2 regions of the Shewanella sp. NKUCC01_JLK genome follow, and region 1 is predicted to be linked to the other one. Evidence: riboswitches for the same ligand, from Rfam matches in the RefSeq annotation. Region 1 holds a riboswitch; the other holds the start of a gene.
What was found. A riboswitch is a leader RNA that binds a small molecule or an ion and turns the genes downstream of it on or off. The one in region 1 is predicted to bind cobalamin.

Region 1 (7,886 bases):
CAAAGGGTTAAACAGTCTACTAAAATCACTCGCCCAGGTTTTGCTAACCGTTTTAGCAGTGCAGTGAGGGCGAGCGACTCTTCAAACAATTGCCATTCGATACCATCGTCCGATCGTCCCGCTTGATGCTTGGCGATACGTGTCGCCATTTCATCATCTAGCGCCTGCGCCGTCGCCACATAGCAGGCATCGAAGCCAAGCGCAGTGTACTGACGCACTAAGGCTTCGCCGTAGCGACTCTTACCGCTACGGGCGCCGCCTAGGACGAGGTGGATCACAGTATGTTACCCACAACGAGTAATACAAAATAACACACGATTTCAGATATTTGCTGCGCCGCGCCTAAGGTATCACCCGTGTAACCGCCAATCTGGCGTCTAAAGATCACTATGATCAAACGGCGCAGTCCTATCATCACCAACAGCAATGACAATGCCGCTAACCCCTTGAGGAATAACAGCACTAATACGCCGCTGGCGATCAGGATAAGCAGCTCATTAATGCCTTGATGTTGCGATAGCGGCTTAGACTTACTGGTCTCGTCATCGCGGACATATTTTTCACTAAAGATGATACTGGCTGATACCACACGGCTCACTGTGTGCGCGACGATAAGTGCAGAACCCGCCACGACAGGATCGTACAGGGCCAACTCGACTAGCAACTGCCATTTCAGCAGCAAGGCCAACATCAGCGCCAGTGCGCCATAACTGCCAAGGCGCGAGTCTTTCATGATCCGCAGCTTGTCTTCAGCCGTCCAACCCCCGCCAAAACCGTCGAAGGTATCGGCGAGGCCATCCTCATGGAATCCGCCCGTGAGCAAGACGCCAACCAACATAGCTAAAAGAACAGAAACGCCGGCGGGGAGCCAGTTCTGCGTCAGCCAAAACACTATGGCGCTTAACAAACCGACCAGAAGACCGACGAGACCGAAATAACGGCTGGCCTTATTCAACTTATCGCTATCGACTTCGACCCACTTAGGCATAGGAATGCGGGTAAAATAGCCCATGGCAACTAAAAATAAATCTATCTCTTTGTGCCAGCTTTCGCGTTCTGACATAAAGCATCCTTAGTGAATTCACACTTGCTGCAAGGTTTAAAATTAAAACGGTTGGCTAAAAGGCTATTATTTTAAATAAGTAAAATAAGCGACTTAGCAGAGCACATCATACAACAGCCTCAATCCCCGCATCACTAAAACTCGCCATTTGATTGTAAAAATTTACTGAGGCTTGAATAAGCGGCAATGCCAACGCAGCCCCCGTACCTTCGCCTAATCTCAGCCCTAGGGATAATAAAGGTTTAGCCTGCAAAAATTCTAACATTCGCAGATGACCTTGCTCATCGGATTGATGGGCAAAAATCAAATAATCACGCACATTGGGGGCGATTTGCACCGCGACTAATGCTGCCGCTGTCGCGATAAAACCGTCCACGACCACCAGCATTTTACGTTCAGCGGCAGCTAACATAGCCCCCGTCATCTGCACAATTTCAAAACCTCCTAGGCAAGCTAACACTGACTTAGGCCCAGTTAAGGCGCTTTGATGCAGCAATAACGCCAGTTCAATCAGCATCAGTTTACGTTCTAAGGTTTCGCTATTAATGCCAGTACCACGGCCGACACAATCAATCACATCCAGCTGCATGATCGCCGCCATAATGGCCGCAGCAGAGGAGGTATTGCCTATGCCCATTTCACCAAAGGCGACTAAGTTACAACCCGCTTGATGGTGACGTTCAATCAAATCGCGCGCCATAGCAAAGCCTTTATCGACGGTTTCAAGCGCCATCGCGGGCTCTAAATGGATTGCACCCGTTCCAGCGCCAAGACGTTGATCGATAATACCTTCAACTCCTTCAACTGGCGTTAACATACCGCAATCGATCACTTCGAGCTTAAAGCCCACCTGCCGACAAAAAACGTTAATCGCCGCGCCGCCATGGGCAAAGTTTTGCACCATTTGGTGAGTCACTTCGCTAGGGGCAATCGACACACCTTCTGCGGCAATGCCATGATCCCCCGCAAACACTAACATGGTTGGATGGACTATTTTGAGGACATCCGTTTGTGGCTGCTCCGTTTGTTGCAAATCAGTCGCTTGCACGCGGGCAATCTGCAAGGCTAAGGATTCGAGCTGACCTAAGGCACCGGGCGGCTTAGTCTTAAGATCAATTTTCTGCAGAATCACCAGATCCTGCGCTTTACTCACAGGGCTTATTTGAAAAGACACGGCTGACTGAGACATCCACACTCCACTTTGTAATCTACATTAAATAACCACAACGCATCCCGCGTCTATGACGAACATGTCCAATTGTGCATTTCCAATCGCGGGTGGGATATCAACAGAAATACTGATTATCCCGCCAGCCTGCACTTACGACATGACTCTAGGATGACGACTTAACTCTGGGTTTACATCCTGACTAGGTGCCTACGGCATGACCTTGTATTTACGGCATGACTCTACGCTTACGCAAAATCAGCAAAAAGAACATGCTACCTATGGCGGCCGTGATAATGCCCACAGGCAACTCTTGATTACCCAATAGACAGCGCGCTAATACATCAATCCACACCATAAATAATCCGCCCACCAGCGCCGTTAATAAAATCGGCTGACGACCGGGAAACAGCATGCGCACTGTGTGGGGGATCATTAACCCGACAAAACCGATACCGCCACAGGTAGCCACCAAAATAGCGGTAATCAAGGAGCAGAGCAGCAACATATTGAGCCGCAGCTTAGGCACATTCACCCCTAAGGTATGCGCCGTTTCATCCCCCGCCTGCAACGCCATGATCTGCCGTTTCATGCCTAAAATAATGAATAAACTCGCGCCAATCACCAGTGTCGGCAGTACTAACAAGGACCAACTGGCCTTAGCGAAACTGCCTAAACTCCAAAACAGCACAGAGGCTGTCGCCTGCGGACTGGCGAAATACAGCAGCAGACTCGTTAATGCGCCGAACATAAAGGAGGTCGCCACACCAGAGAGCAGCATGCGCTCCACTTGACTATTGAGCCCTAAGCCTGACAAAGCAAGCACTATCAACACCGACAAACTCGCGCCAATAAAAGCGCCCAAGGGCAAGCTAAACCAAAGTAATCCAGACAAGGCACCCGAACCGCTAAAAAGCCCAGAATGTGCCGCCATGCCCGCATTATCAAAAAATCCAGAGCCAGTGAATAAGGTCAACATCACCACAGCGCCAAAGGACGCGCCAGAGCTAATGCCAAACAAATAGGGATCGGCGAGCGGATTGCGAGTCACGGTTTGCAACACACTGCCCGCCAGTGACAAACCCGCACCCGCCACAAAGGCAAGTAAAATGCGCGGTAGCCTGAGCTCCATCACAATGCGTTCGGTCATGCCATTGGCTTGAGTGAGGTTCGTCGCCTTATTGATAAATACTTGAATAACATCCGTAAAACTGATGTTCGCCGCACCAAAACTCGTCGCGGCAATAGGCGTTATCAAAGTGATGATACCTAATACGAGCAGCATCAGTTGTTGTCTCGTCAACGGTGTCACGATACGCCCCAAATATGAGATGAAATATTGTTTACTCCCCTGAGTCATCCACCCTCGCCTCGCTCATTCAGGCCATGATCTACATGGTGGTAACCATAAAAATAGCTGATTAAGGGCTTTTTATGTTGTGGATGGGGCGATACCTGAGCACACACGCCAAACACATCACCAATTCGCGCCTCGGTTAATACTTCGGTTGGCGTCCCCATAGCGCTGACTTCCCCGTTATGGATCAACAGCAAACTGTCGCACAGGGCACTGGCTAAATTAAGATCATGAATAGAGGCAATCACGCTGATGCCAAGGCTACGCACCAATTCGAGGATTTGAATTTGATAGCGCACATCGAGGTGGTTCGTTGGCTCATCGAGGATTAAAAGCTGCGGCTGCTGCACTATGGCGCGGGCAATCAAGGCGCGTTGCTTTTCACCGCCAGATAAGTGCTCATATTGTTGGTGCATCTTATGGCTCAAGCCAACTTTCTCTAAAGCCTTAGCAATACGCTCAGTATCACAGCTCGAATTGGTATCAAACATGCCCTTGTGGGGCGTTAAGCCCATGCTGACCAATTGCTCTGTGGTGAGGTCAAAATAGTGCGGTGTATCCTGCTGCACTACGGCAACGCGACAGGCAAACGCCTTGGGCGACAAACGCTCAATATCTTGATCAAAAAGGGTAATTTTGCCCTGAGTCGGGCGAACAAACCGATACAAACATCGCAACAAGCTAGACTTGCCCGCACCGTTAGGGCCAATCAACCCCAGCATCTGCCCCGTTGTCAGCGTAAAGTTAATATTGGAAAGAATGGTTTTGCCATCGATACACCAGCTCAACTGGCTCACATTGAGCGCGACTGACGGGCTCAATGATGGGTTAGTGTCATTCACGGGGCTATTAGTTTGGATTGCGGAAAGTTTCACCTAAGCGGCGCTCCTATCGAGTCCAAACCTGTATAAAAAAAGGTTGTGCATATTGTCATCTGCTCCCTCGAGTCACCCGCTCGAGAACTAAGGCTGCACGCAGCGATAACAGAAATAGGCAGGTCTCCTGACTCGTAGAAAAGAAGGAGCTAGGCTCTAGAATCTAGATTCTAGGTGCTTCTTTAAACTACTCACAGTTGCGGGCACAGTTCGGGCTGACTGACGAGCAGCTCCCCGATTCCCTATTATGTTTGGGTTGATATGCTCTTTGTTAACAACGCCACTGTGAATAAAAACAACGGAGCGATTCGAACAAAGAGAGTCTATTCCCAACACCTATTTCTGCGACGTTATCACTCATTGCGCATGTAATACGCTATCTCGTTCAAACGTCAGGGAAAAGCATTATCCTACATCTATCCCATTAGGCAATGCTGTTTAAATCAGAATATTTTCATGTCAGCTTATTCTCGCCAAACGATCACGCCTACATGATAGCGCCGAGATAGTGAAATAAGGCCTCAACACCTGCGCCCACTCGGCCAATCTAAACGCCAATAGCAGGCACCCTGTTCATCTTGCAGCACATTAATAGTCACCACGGCCGCCACGGGTAAATCGAGTTGACTATAAAACCCCACCGCCCGTTCAACCCCTAAGGCACGCGCCATTAAGTGACGGATCACACCGCCGTGGGTCACGACCCACACTTGAGTGGCTGGCATATTGTCACCGTTTTCATTAACGGCACTGTTTTCATTACCCATTTTATGTGAGTCAAGGGTCAATCGTTCAAACTCGGCGGCGAGTATCTGGTCAATCGTCCCATTCACCCGCGACTCGAAACTGGCCATAGTTTCCCCATTGGGCGGCGGTGTTTGCCAAGGGTTTTGCCAATAGGCCGCTAAGCGTTTGCCCTCTTGCTGATACAGCTCATCGAGTCGACAACCGTCCCAATCGCCAAAATCAATTTCCTGTAAACCCGACAAAAACTGCGCCTGTAATGGCCTTGACTCAGATATCAGTGCCGCCGTCGAATGCAGCTCGGCGGCAAAAGCGTGGGCAAAATCGGCGCAGCGGCGTGAAGTCGAGCTATAAATCGCGCTACACACGCTGGCCTGTGACTCAACTGCTGCCGACATTTGTTGCCAACCCTTTTTGCTTAAAGGCACATCCACACGACCCCGCAAAATAGCGCCGCCTTCACACTCACCGTGGCGTAACAATAACAATCGAACTTGTTTCATATATGCCTTTTTAGTTAGGGACTAGATGCTAGGAACTCAAGCCAAGGGCCTAAATTCTTGATTCTCGATTCTCGCTCCTAATGCCTTTGACTTTCATCTTGCCCTGACAATCATAAGTCGCGTATTATGGACGTCTATACGTTTAAATGTCCAAAACAAATTTTTAAGAACAAGTATTAAAAAATGTCGGCTGACGACAATAAAATGCACTTAGCATAACAATGGCCGATTTTTGGACTTAACTTAGCTGTATTTAAGGTAATTATTTATGACGATACCCTCTACCAAAGCCGGCCAGATATTGGCAGACATACGCAAACAGCTTGCAGAGCGCATTCTGATCTTAGACGGTGCCATGGGCACTATGATCCAAGGCTACAAGCTGGAAGAAGAGGACTATCGCGGCGAACGCTTTAAAGATTGGCACACTGACGTCAAAGGCAACAACGATTTATTGGTCTTGTCACAGCCTCACATCATCAAACAAATTCACACCGACTACTTAAACGCCGGTGCCGACATCATTGAAACCAACACCTTTAACGCCACCACCATCGCCATGGCCGACTACGACATGCAGTCGCTGTCCGCCGAAATTAACTTAGTCGGCGCGCGCCTCGCCCGTGAAGCCTGTGATGAAGCCTTTGCTGCCACAGGCATTCCACGCTACGTCGCCGGTGTGTTAGGACCCACTAACCGTACGTGTTCGATTAGCCCTGATGTGAACGACCCTGGTTATCGCAACGTCAGCTTCGATGAGTTAGTGACTGCTTACAAAGAATCCACTAAGGCGCTGATTGAGGGTGGCGCGGATATCATTATGGTCGAGACCATATTCGATACCTTAAACGCCAAAGCCGCGCTGTTTGCGATTGAATCGGTATTTGATGACTTATTCGGTCAGCATTCTAAAGACAGATTGCCGATCATGATTTCGGGCACCATTACCGATGCCTCTGGCCGCACACTGACTGGCCAAACGACTGAAGCCTTTTACAATTCCCTTCGCCATATCAAGCCGTTATCTATCGGTTTAAACTGTGCACTTGGGCCAAAAGAATTGCGCCCCTATGTAGAAGAATTATCCCGCATCAGCGAGTGCTATGTGTCGGCGCATCCGAATGCTGGCCTACCGAACGAGTTTGGCGGTTACGATGAAACCCCAGAGGACATGGCGAATGTGATCGAAGATTGGGCGCGCGAAGGCATGCTCAATATTATCGGTGGTTGTTGTGGTAGTACGCCTGAACATATCCGCGTGATCCGCGAAGCGGTGAGCCGTCACGATCCGCGTATTTTGCCGGACATTCCGGTAGCTTGCCGCTTGGCAGGTTTGGAACCACTGACTATCGATGCCAATACACTGTTCGTTAACGTGGGTGAGCGCACCAACGTTACAGGTTCGGCCAAGTTTTTAAAGCTGATCAAAGAAGGCAAGTTTGAGCAAGCGCTTGATGTGGCTCGCGAGCAGGTCGAAAGCGGCGCACAGATCATCGACATCAACATGGACGAAGGCATGCTCGATGGCGCCGAGATCATGCACAAGTTTTTAAACTTGATTGCCTCTGAGCCCGACATCAGCCGCGTACCTATTATGATCGACTCCTCTAAATGGGAAGTGATCGAAGCTGGCCTCAAATGTATTCAAGGCAAGGGCATAGTTAACTCTATTTCCCTCAAAGAAGGCGAAGCCAAGTTTATCGAGCAAGCCACCTTAGTGAAACGCTACGGCGCGGCGGCCATTATCATGGCATTCGACGAACAAGGTCAGGCCGATACTAAGGCACGTAAAATCGAAATCTGTACCCGCGCCTATCGGGTGCTGGTCGACAAGGTCGGCTTTCCGCCAGAAGACATCATCTTCGACCCGAATATTTTCGCCATCGCCACCGGTATCGATGAACACGACAACTATGCCGTCGATTTTATTGATGCCATTAAAGCGATTAAAGCCACCCTGCCCCACGCGATGATTTCGGGCGGCGTATCGAACGTGTCGTTCTCATTCCGCGGTAACAACCCAGTGCGCGAAGCGATCCACGCCGTTTTCCTGTACCACGCCATCAAAGTCGGCATGGACATGGGGATTGTCAACGCGGGCCAGTTAGCCATTTACGACGATATCGATCCTGAGCTTAAAGTACGGGTCGAAAACGTAGTGCTTAACTTGCCCTGC
Region 2 (7,886 bases), 160 kb from region 1:
CCTATCGCCGCCACAGTGCTAACTCTGCATTGATCCAAAATTGGTTACAACTGGTGGCGAGGGAAGGTTTATCCCGCCAGCAGAAGACGAATTAATGCGGGTGACATTGAATAAAAAAGCCTGCGAATGCAGGCTTGTTTATTGAGTCAAATGACTATTTCATAGCATCGACAAATTACAGCGGATTCATCAACAATCCACGCATAGACAAGACACGGCGCAGTATCAACCCTGATGAATTAGGATTACGGGTCTGACGCAAATTATGGGCGATCATAAATTCTTGACGCAGATCCTGATCGAGATCTAACGCCTCGAACGCTTCGATGGTTAAGGTCTGTTGTTGATTATCAATCAATGACTTAATCACACTTAAAGGAAATGACTGTTCGGCATTAGCATTTAAATAGGCAAATGCGGTCAGTGCGATAATTTGGCCGAACACACTGAACAGAGCTAAGGTTTGTACTTCGTCAGCATCAACCTCCACACCTTCCATATCCGCTAAGCTATCTACCGCATCCGTTGCAATATCTTCAGTCAGCTTCCAATAACCTTGGACCAACTTTTTATAGGGCTGTGGCAGTTCATCGAGGCGTTCTTTTAAATAGAACGTAAAAGCGTAGCGATAGATATTAACTTGACCTAAGCGGATCAAAGCTTCTTTCAACGAACGAGTTTTGTGATTTTCCACTACAGCAGCCTGTGCGGAATTACTGCGCATAAGCATGTGCGCTGCCAATGCGGGATCGCTCGAGATAATGTCAATCACATTACGAATGTCGCCTTCAGCAAGGATCGCTTTTTTGAGTGGAATTAGAATTCCTCGGCGGCCAATCACTTGCTCTTCGTTCGCTATGATAGCTCTAACTTGAGTAAAAACCTGTTGCTCAAGATCAGTCATAAGACACTTTACACCTGTTTATTAACAATAAGATGATTCGGTTACAGCTCACATCATACCTAAAATACTAAGAATTTCAGCCATAAACAGCAGAGTAAAATATAAATTACTCCTATTTAGTGATGACTGCCCGCTAACACTATAGATAACGACAATTAAACCACTCTACTAAAACGATATTCAAGACTATACCTATTTTAAGATTTATTCTTTGAACTCAGCGTAAAAAATAAAAAGCCAGACTCAGTCTGGCTTTGTTATTAGATAGCTCATTAATAATTAGAAGCGGTAGCCCACAGTGAAACGAATATCACGGCCTCGACCAGAATAGTAACTATCCCCCCAATCGCCACCGTAATAACCTGCACTGACATAATCTTTATCGAATACATTATCGATACGCAAACTAGCAAGCCAAGCATCACGATTATAATTCAAGGCTAAATTACCAAGCACGTAACTTGCTAGCTTATCACCTTGATTAGCGTTATCGCCTTCGATAAAACGATCACCCGTGTAGATAGCTTCGGCAAATACTTGGAAATGCTCAGCAAAATCCATGCTGACATAACCGCGTCCCGTGTGTTTTGCCACCCAAGACAGCTCTTTGCCATCGTTAGCACCATCGGTAAATTCGGCGTCGGTATAGTTATATTCCAGCCCTAGCTGCAGCGCTTTAGTGATCTGCCAATCCCAATCGGCACCCGCGCCATAACGACGAGAAGCGTCGGCATTAACGTTTGCACCGTTGAAATTTCCACCTATGGGTTTAACTGCACTCGAGTCATAAACAATTTCATCCTCTAAATCGAGACGATATAGGCTGACTCGCAGGGTTTGACTAGCGACAGCCCAATCCCAACCCGCCTCATAGGAACGGCCTGTTTGCGGCTTTAAGCCAAATACGCCCGGCGATGTATAAGCTTGCTCATCCACTTTGGCAAAACGGAAGTTATCATCGGCGCGCACGTAGAGTCTGTGCTCCGCAGTTGGGCGGTAATTTAAACCCAGTTCGAATGCGTGGGCATTTTCGTCTAAATCCATGCCATTAGGATAGACATTGCCATCGACTAACTCGTCGGTCACCCGCGCATAACGGCCACCCACAACGTAACTTAAAGTATGGCTTAAAGGCACTGTAGCTTGTAGATAGGCGCTTTGCATTTGCTGCACATTACTGCGCGCCATAGTGTCAAAATCAGCCTTGCCACGGCTGATGTCTAAACCTGTGACTAGGTTTAGCTCGCCTTGACGCGTGCTGTAATTCGCTAACGCTTTAGGGCTAAACATTAACAGTGAGCGTGTGTTATGGCTGTTCGCCCCCCAATTAAGAGAAGACACCAAGGTATCGCTGTAATCTAAATCCGCTGCCAGCGCCCAGTTTTGATTAAGCTGATGCTGGTAACCCGTTCGCGCCGCAGTGGTCATCTCGTGGGCATACTCTACCTTATTTGATGAAGCACGGGGATCGTCTTTAAATTGCTTTTCAGTAAGCGAGCCCGGATTTTCACGATCGTTATCGTAGTAGCTGGTTTCAACAAAGAACGAGTCTGTGGCTGTTTTATATTGAATGCGGCCAAGAATAGAGCCGGTTTCGTTGGCATTATGCTGGCGATAGTTGTCACCTTGGTTGTAACTACCGGTGAAAAAGTAACGCCAATCTTTGTTGATCGCGCCAGACACATCACCACGACCTTCATAGGTATCAAAGCTACCGCCAGATAACTGCACGCTGCCGCCAGTATTTTCAGGGGACTTAGTGACAATATTAATCACCCCGCCCACGGCTTGATCGCCATAAAGTACACCTGCACTACCCGATAAAATTTCAATACGATCCACTTGATTAAGCGGAATGGCATTAAGGCTAGGTGCGGCGATATCGATATTATTGAGACGACGACCATCAAGTAAAATCAGTGTGTTATTAACGGCAGTGCTGGCGCTAAAACCACGCATAGCAAAGCTAGTTCCAATATTGTTATCCGAAATTTGAATACCGCTTTGACCGCGTAAGACGTCGGTCAAATTAGTCGCGCCACTCATTTCAATCGCAGCGGCATCAATCACATTCACATTGGCGGCAATATTTAACGGGGTCTTATCAGAGCGGCCGATCACGACAAGATGCTCGTCGACTTTAGCTGTGCTGGTATCGTCAGCCGCCATAACGGGCGCGATAATTGAAAAACTGCAAAGGCTGCCGATCAGCAGCGCGATTTTTGTTGGATTTGTTCCCATTTTACCTTTAACTCCTGCAAGGAAAACGGGGCATTGACGCCACGATACCGTTAATTCAGTCGTAAATACTGACGGTGATTATCGCATTTTGAGATCTGCCCACCGAAATCTCAAAAACACCTTTAGGGCCGGTCTCCGGACTTAGGCTATGTTAATCCATTAAAAGTTAGATTAACGCGAGACTGACCTTTCACATTCTGACTTTCGGGTTCACTCTTGAACACACCAATCAAACGCGGTCTTCTCTCACCTTTTACCGTTGCGGGGGCAGTGCCAGAATTTCACTGGCTTCCCGATTATCTCACGACACTATCATCGTAAGCACCACAGAAGGTTGACTCAAAATTAGGTTCAAAGGGCGTACAATCTGTTAACGCCCAACAAGGCTCAGAGCATATCAGACCTGAGCGCGCGCATTATAGACGTCTATACGGATGAAAGTCCATTAATCTCAAGTTAGCGAGAAAACTCACATGAGCTAGAAAACACCATCCCAGTTTTTTGCCGCAGGTTTTGGTCTGTCTTTGCTCAAAATCGCCTGACGCTGCTCAGGGGTTTCACATTGGGCAACGGGGGTAAAATCCAGCGGTTTAATCACTAACGAGTCAGCAGGTTGCACTGGCGACTTGTCGAACATTGGCAAATTCATCGACCAAGAGACCAGCTCCCCCTTTTCGCTGATGCCAACATAACCGTCATTTGCGCCATCTAACCAAGTAAGGCGCGGAATACGTGCAATCAACTTCTCCACATTTTCACGGTTGGCGCGATAACCAACAGGCACCACTTTGCCATCGGGACGCGTAAACACAAAGGAGGCAGGCCCTTGGGTAATGATGCTGCCTTCCTGCCAATATTTATCAAGAATCTCTTGGGCATAGTGAAACCCAAACATATGAGCGTAATCAGTATCGTCGGCCACTATTTGCGGCACGGCCTTATCCCGCAGTAATAAAAAGCCTGAGCCAATGCTGATAATCTCTTTTACCCCTGTGATATTGTTTTTTTTAATCCAATCGACACCACAGTTAATCCCATCGCCCCAAAAATGCGCATCCCCCGTAGGACTTAAAATCGCAAAGGCACAATTGTTTGCCGTCATACTCGCCACATCCTTTAAGGCGCTGCGGATCGAGTAAGCATCACTGCGCCAACCCCAACTCACCACAGTGCCGTCCTTTTTCAAGGCGGCATAGGTGTGTTGAAAATATTCGATCTTCGCCACATCCGTAAGCTGCGGGAGTAACTTTTTCATATTGGTCGACTCTTCAACCTGCCCCCAAATCACCGCGCTACCTTCTTTTTTGAGGGCGACAAAACTGCGTCCTCTGGCAAAGATATCGACAACATCAACTAATTGATCCTGCACATGTAAGCTATTGCCGCCGTAGGGGCCATAACCCCAAGTGTGTACCTTGCCATTAGCATCAAGGGCCGCAATGGCCTCTTGATTAGCGAACAACTTGGTAATATTGGTCATGCGGTTTTGTAGGGCTTTGTCGAGGCTATATTTCCCCGCATTGCCCCAGTACACCACAGTGCCATCTTGACGTAGCGCGGCAAACCCGTCCTTAACTGGGACGATTTGCTTAACTTGCTTAAGCTGCTCCGTCACCTCCCTGCTATCACCGCCAGCATAACTGTCGCCCCAAGTGATCACCTCACCAGATTGTGTTAACGCCGCAAAGGCCGAACTGTTGGTGACCACAGTCTCGACTGCGGGTAAATCACAGGGAATATGGCGATACTGTGGACTCGGATTTTCCTTAAGTTGGAGTAGTTTGCCGTTATCAAACTGCAGCAATGACTCGTTATTACTTTCCAGAACGGCCATAGGTTGAGGATCGCTACAGCCAGAAATCTGCATGGCAACCATGCCCGCGAGTAAAGCCTTAGGCCAAGTGATTCGATAAGTGAGCATTACTTATTTCCTTGTATTTGCTTGGATATGTCATTCAATGTTGTGCAGCGGACAGAGCGAGAATGGATTTACCTAACATCGCCTAATGTCAAAAATGGGCAGAATTCTAGCAGCTTGTTGATAAAAAGACGAAAATGCTCACAGTTTACTCTGCAAGTCCCCTCCTCAGGCTAGCGCCTAACTGATGGCATGCTATTCTAAGCACCCATCACCGCTGTTTAAAGGAGTAACAGTATGACTCGCCCTATTATTCTGGATTGCGATCCCGGCCATGACGACGCTATTGCGCTCATTTTAGCTCTCGCCCATCCAGAGCTGGTTCCACTGGCCGTCACCACCAGCGCCGGTAACCAAACGCCGGATAAAACGCTCAATAATGCCCTGCGGATCTTAACCTTATTAAATCGCAGTGATATTCCTGTCGCTGGCGGCGCCGTCAAGCCATTAGCTCGCGAATTAATCATTGCCGACAATGTCCATGGTGAAACCGGACTCGACGGCCCTGCATTGCCAGAGCCCAGCTTTGCGCCACAAACACTCAATGCCGTAGAACTGATGGCCAAGAAAATTCGCCAAAGCGATAAGCCTGTGACACTCGTCCCCACAGGACCACTCACCAATATCGCGCTTTTGCTCGCCAGCCACCACGAATTACACGCCAAGATCGAACGCATAGTGCTAATGGGCGGCGCAGCCGGTGTCGGCAATTGGACGCCTGCCGCCGAGTTTAATATTTTTGTCGACCCTGAAGCCGCCGATATTGTCTTTAAATCCGGTATTCCCATTACTATGTGTGGGCTCGATGTGACTCATCAGGCGCAAATCATGGATGAAGACATAGAACATATTCGCGCGATTCAAAATCCAATTGCTCAGTGCGTCGCCGAATTATTGGATTTCTTTATGATTTACCACAGAGATCCTAAATGGGGCTTTATTGGTGCGCCATTGCACGACCCCTGCACTATCGCTTGGTTGCTTAAACCTGAGCTATTTGAGGCGCAAGATTGCTGGGTAAGTATTGAAACCCAAAGTGAGTTGACCTTAGGCATGACAGTGGTCGATCGCTATCAGCTCACAGGTAAAGCCGCCAATGCGACTGTGCTGTTTGGGATCGATAGGCAAGGCTTTGTCGATTTACTGGTAGACAGTTTACGCGTCTATGATGCAACTTATCTCAATCGCAGATAAAAATGACAGTGAGTCTTCTATGAGCCAGATACTCGTTATCGGCAGTGCAAATGCCGACCATGTGATGAAATTTGAGTACCTGCCCGCTGCAGGGCAAACCTTAATGAGCCGAGATTATCGCCTCGAACTGGGCGGTAAGGGGGCCAACCAAGCCGTCGCCTGCGCACGCTTAGCCAAATCAGGTTCACGCACTGATTTTATCTGCCATCTCGGCCAAGACAGTATCGGCGATAATATGCGTCAAAGCTGGATGAAAGATGGCATCAGTGCGGAAGGGATCCGCCAAATAGCCGGACTGAGCACAGGCACTGCCATGATTTTTATCGGTGATAACGGTGAGAATACGATTGGCGTTGCCGCAGGTGCCAACGCCAGCCTTTCACCCGATGACTTAGAAGCTCATTACGCTCTGTTTGCTAATGCGGAGTACTTGTTAGCACAATTGGAAACGCCCGCTGCCACAGTGGCAAAGGCGCTGCAAATAGCCAAGAATCTTGGCGTGACGACTGTGCTAAATCCTGCTCCAGCGACGGCACTTGGCCAAGATGTACTCAAGTGGGTAGATATTATTACCCCCAATGAAACCGAAGCAGAAGCCTTAACGGGAGTTGAGATCAACCATCTTGATGATGCACACATGGCAGCGCAACTTCTCCACCAGCAGGGAGTAAAGATTGTGGTCATAACCTTAGGTAGCCGTGGCGCATATATCAGCAGCCCAGGTTTTAATGGGCTAATACCTGCGTTTGAAGTGCAGGCCATAGACACAGTCGCCGCAGGGGATACCTTCAATGGCGCCTTAGTTGTGGGCTTAAGCGAGGGCATGTCGATTGCTGCAGCCGTGGGATTTGCCAATGCAGCCAGTGCCATTACTGTCACTCGCCCTGGTGCACAACGTGCGATTCCCTATCGACAGGAGCTTTCGTACTAAAAACGTAAGACGTTCTGAAGTAGACGCTCTGCGTTAGAACCTATAAATTATCATTTATAAATCAAATATATAAATAATAGTTCCTGAGTACTTAGTTCACTCCAACTAAGTACTCACCTATGTTTACCGCTAACAATTTTGCCGCCAATAACAATGTAAGCTTTCAACCGAAAGTTGCATATACATAATTTACACGCTGATTTCATTCCCATTTAATGAAGATTGCTTATGCTGGCAGGTGCATGTCCGAGTCAAAACGGCTCGGCTACCCTTGTTCAAATAAGGAAGTACCAGATGAAAGCAAAAAGCACAGCTTTACGTAACGTGACCAGCACTAGCCTAATCGGCCTAGGATTATTATTCGCTAGCCAAGCGAGTGCCAACGAATGTGAACTGAAAATTGCCGCCACTGATGCAATGCAATTTGACACTAAAGAGCTGTCAGTACCTGCAAGCTGTAAAGAAGTGACCTTAACCTTAACCCACTCAGGCACCTTGCCAAAAGCAGCGATGGGCCATAACTGGGTATTAACTAAGGCAGCCGATATGTCAGCCGTAGCGACCGAAGGTATGAGCGCCGGTCCTGATGCAGCCTATGTCAAAGCCGGTGATACGCGCGTTATCGCACACACAGATTTAGTGGGCGGTGGCGAATCAACGTCTATCACCTTTAGCACTGCCGGTATGAGCGCCACCGA

Region 2: it holds a riboswitch for cobalamin, as region 1 does, so the genes downstream of both, KO537_RS03215 (TonB-dependent receptor) here and KO537_RS02595 (ABC transporter ATP-binding protein) in region 1, are expected to answer to the same signal.

Annotation. Positions count from the first base shown of each region.
Region 1 covers NZ_JAHKRD010000002.1:55,029-62,914, forward strand. The annotation lists gene cobU (bifunctional adenosylcobinamide kinase/adenosylcobinamide-phosphate guanylyltransferase) at 1-278, opposite strand, end outside; gene KO537_RS02580 (adenosylcobinamide-GDP ribazoletransferase) at 275-1,063, opposite strand; gene cobT (nicotinate-nucleotide--dimethylbenzimidazole phosphoribosyltransferase) at 1,170-2,252, opposite strand; gene KO537_RS02590 (iron ABC transporter permease) at 2,461-3,591, opposite strand; gene KO537_RS02595 (ABC transporter ATP-binding protein) at 3,588-4,463, opposite strand; cobalamin riboswitch at 4,563-4,763, opposite strand; gene KO537_RS02600 (histidine phosphatase family protein) at 4,985-5,710, opposite strand; gene metH (methionine synthase) at 5,979-7,886, shown strand, end outside.
Region 2 covers NZ_JAHKRD010000002.1:214,710-222,595, forward strand. The annotation lists gene KO537_RS03205 (LysR family transcriptional regulator) at 1-95, shown strand, start outside; gene KO537_RS03210 (HDOD domain-containing protein) at 176-904, opposite strand; gene KO537_RS03215 (TonB-dependent receptor) at 1,184-3,145, opposite strand; cobalamin riboswitch at 3,254-3,489, opposite strand; gene KO537_RS03220 (hypothetical protein) at 3,624-5,066, opposite strand; gene rihA (pyrimidine-specific ribonucleoside hydrolase RihA) at 5,301-6,257, shown strand; gene rbsK (ribokinase) at 6,277-7,188, shown strand; gene azu (azurin) at 7,483-7,886, shown strand, end outside.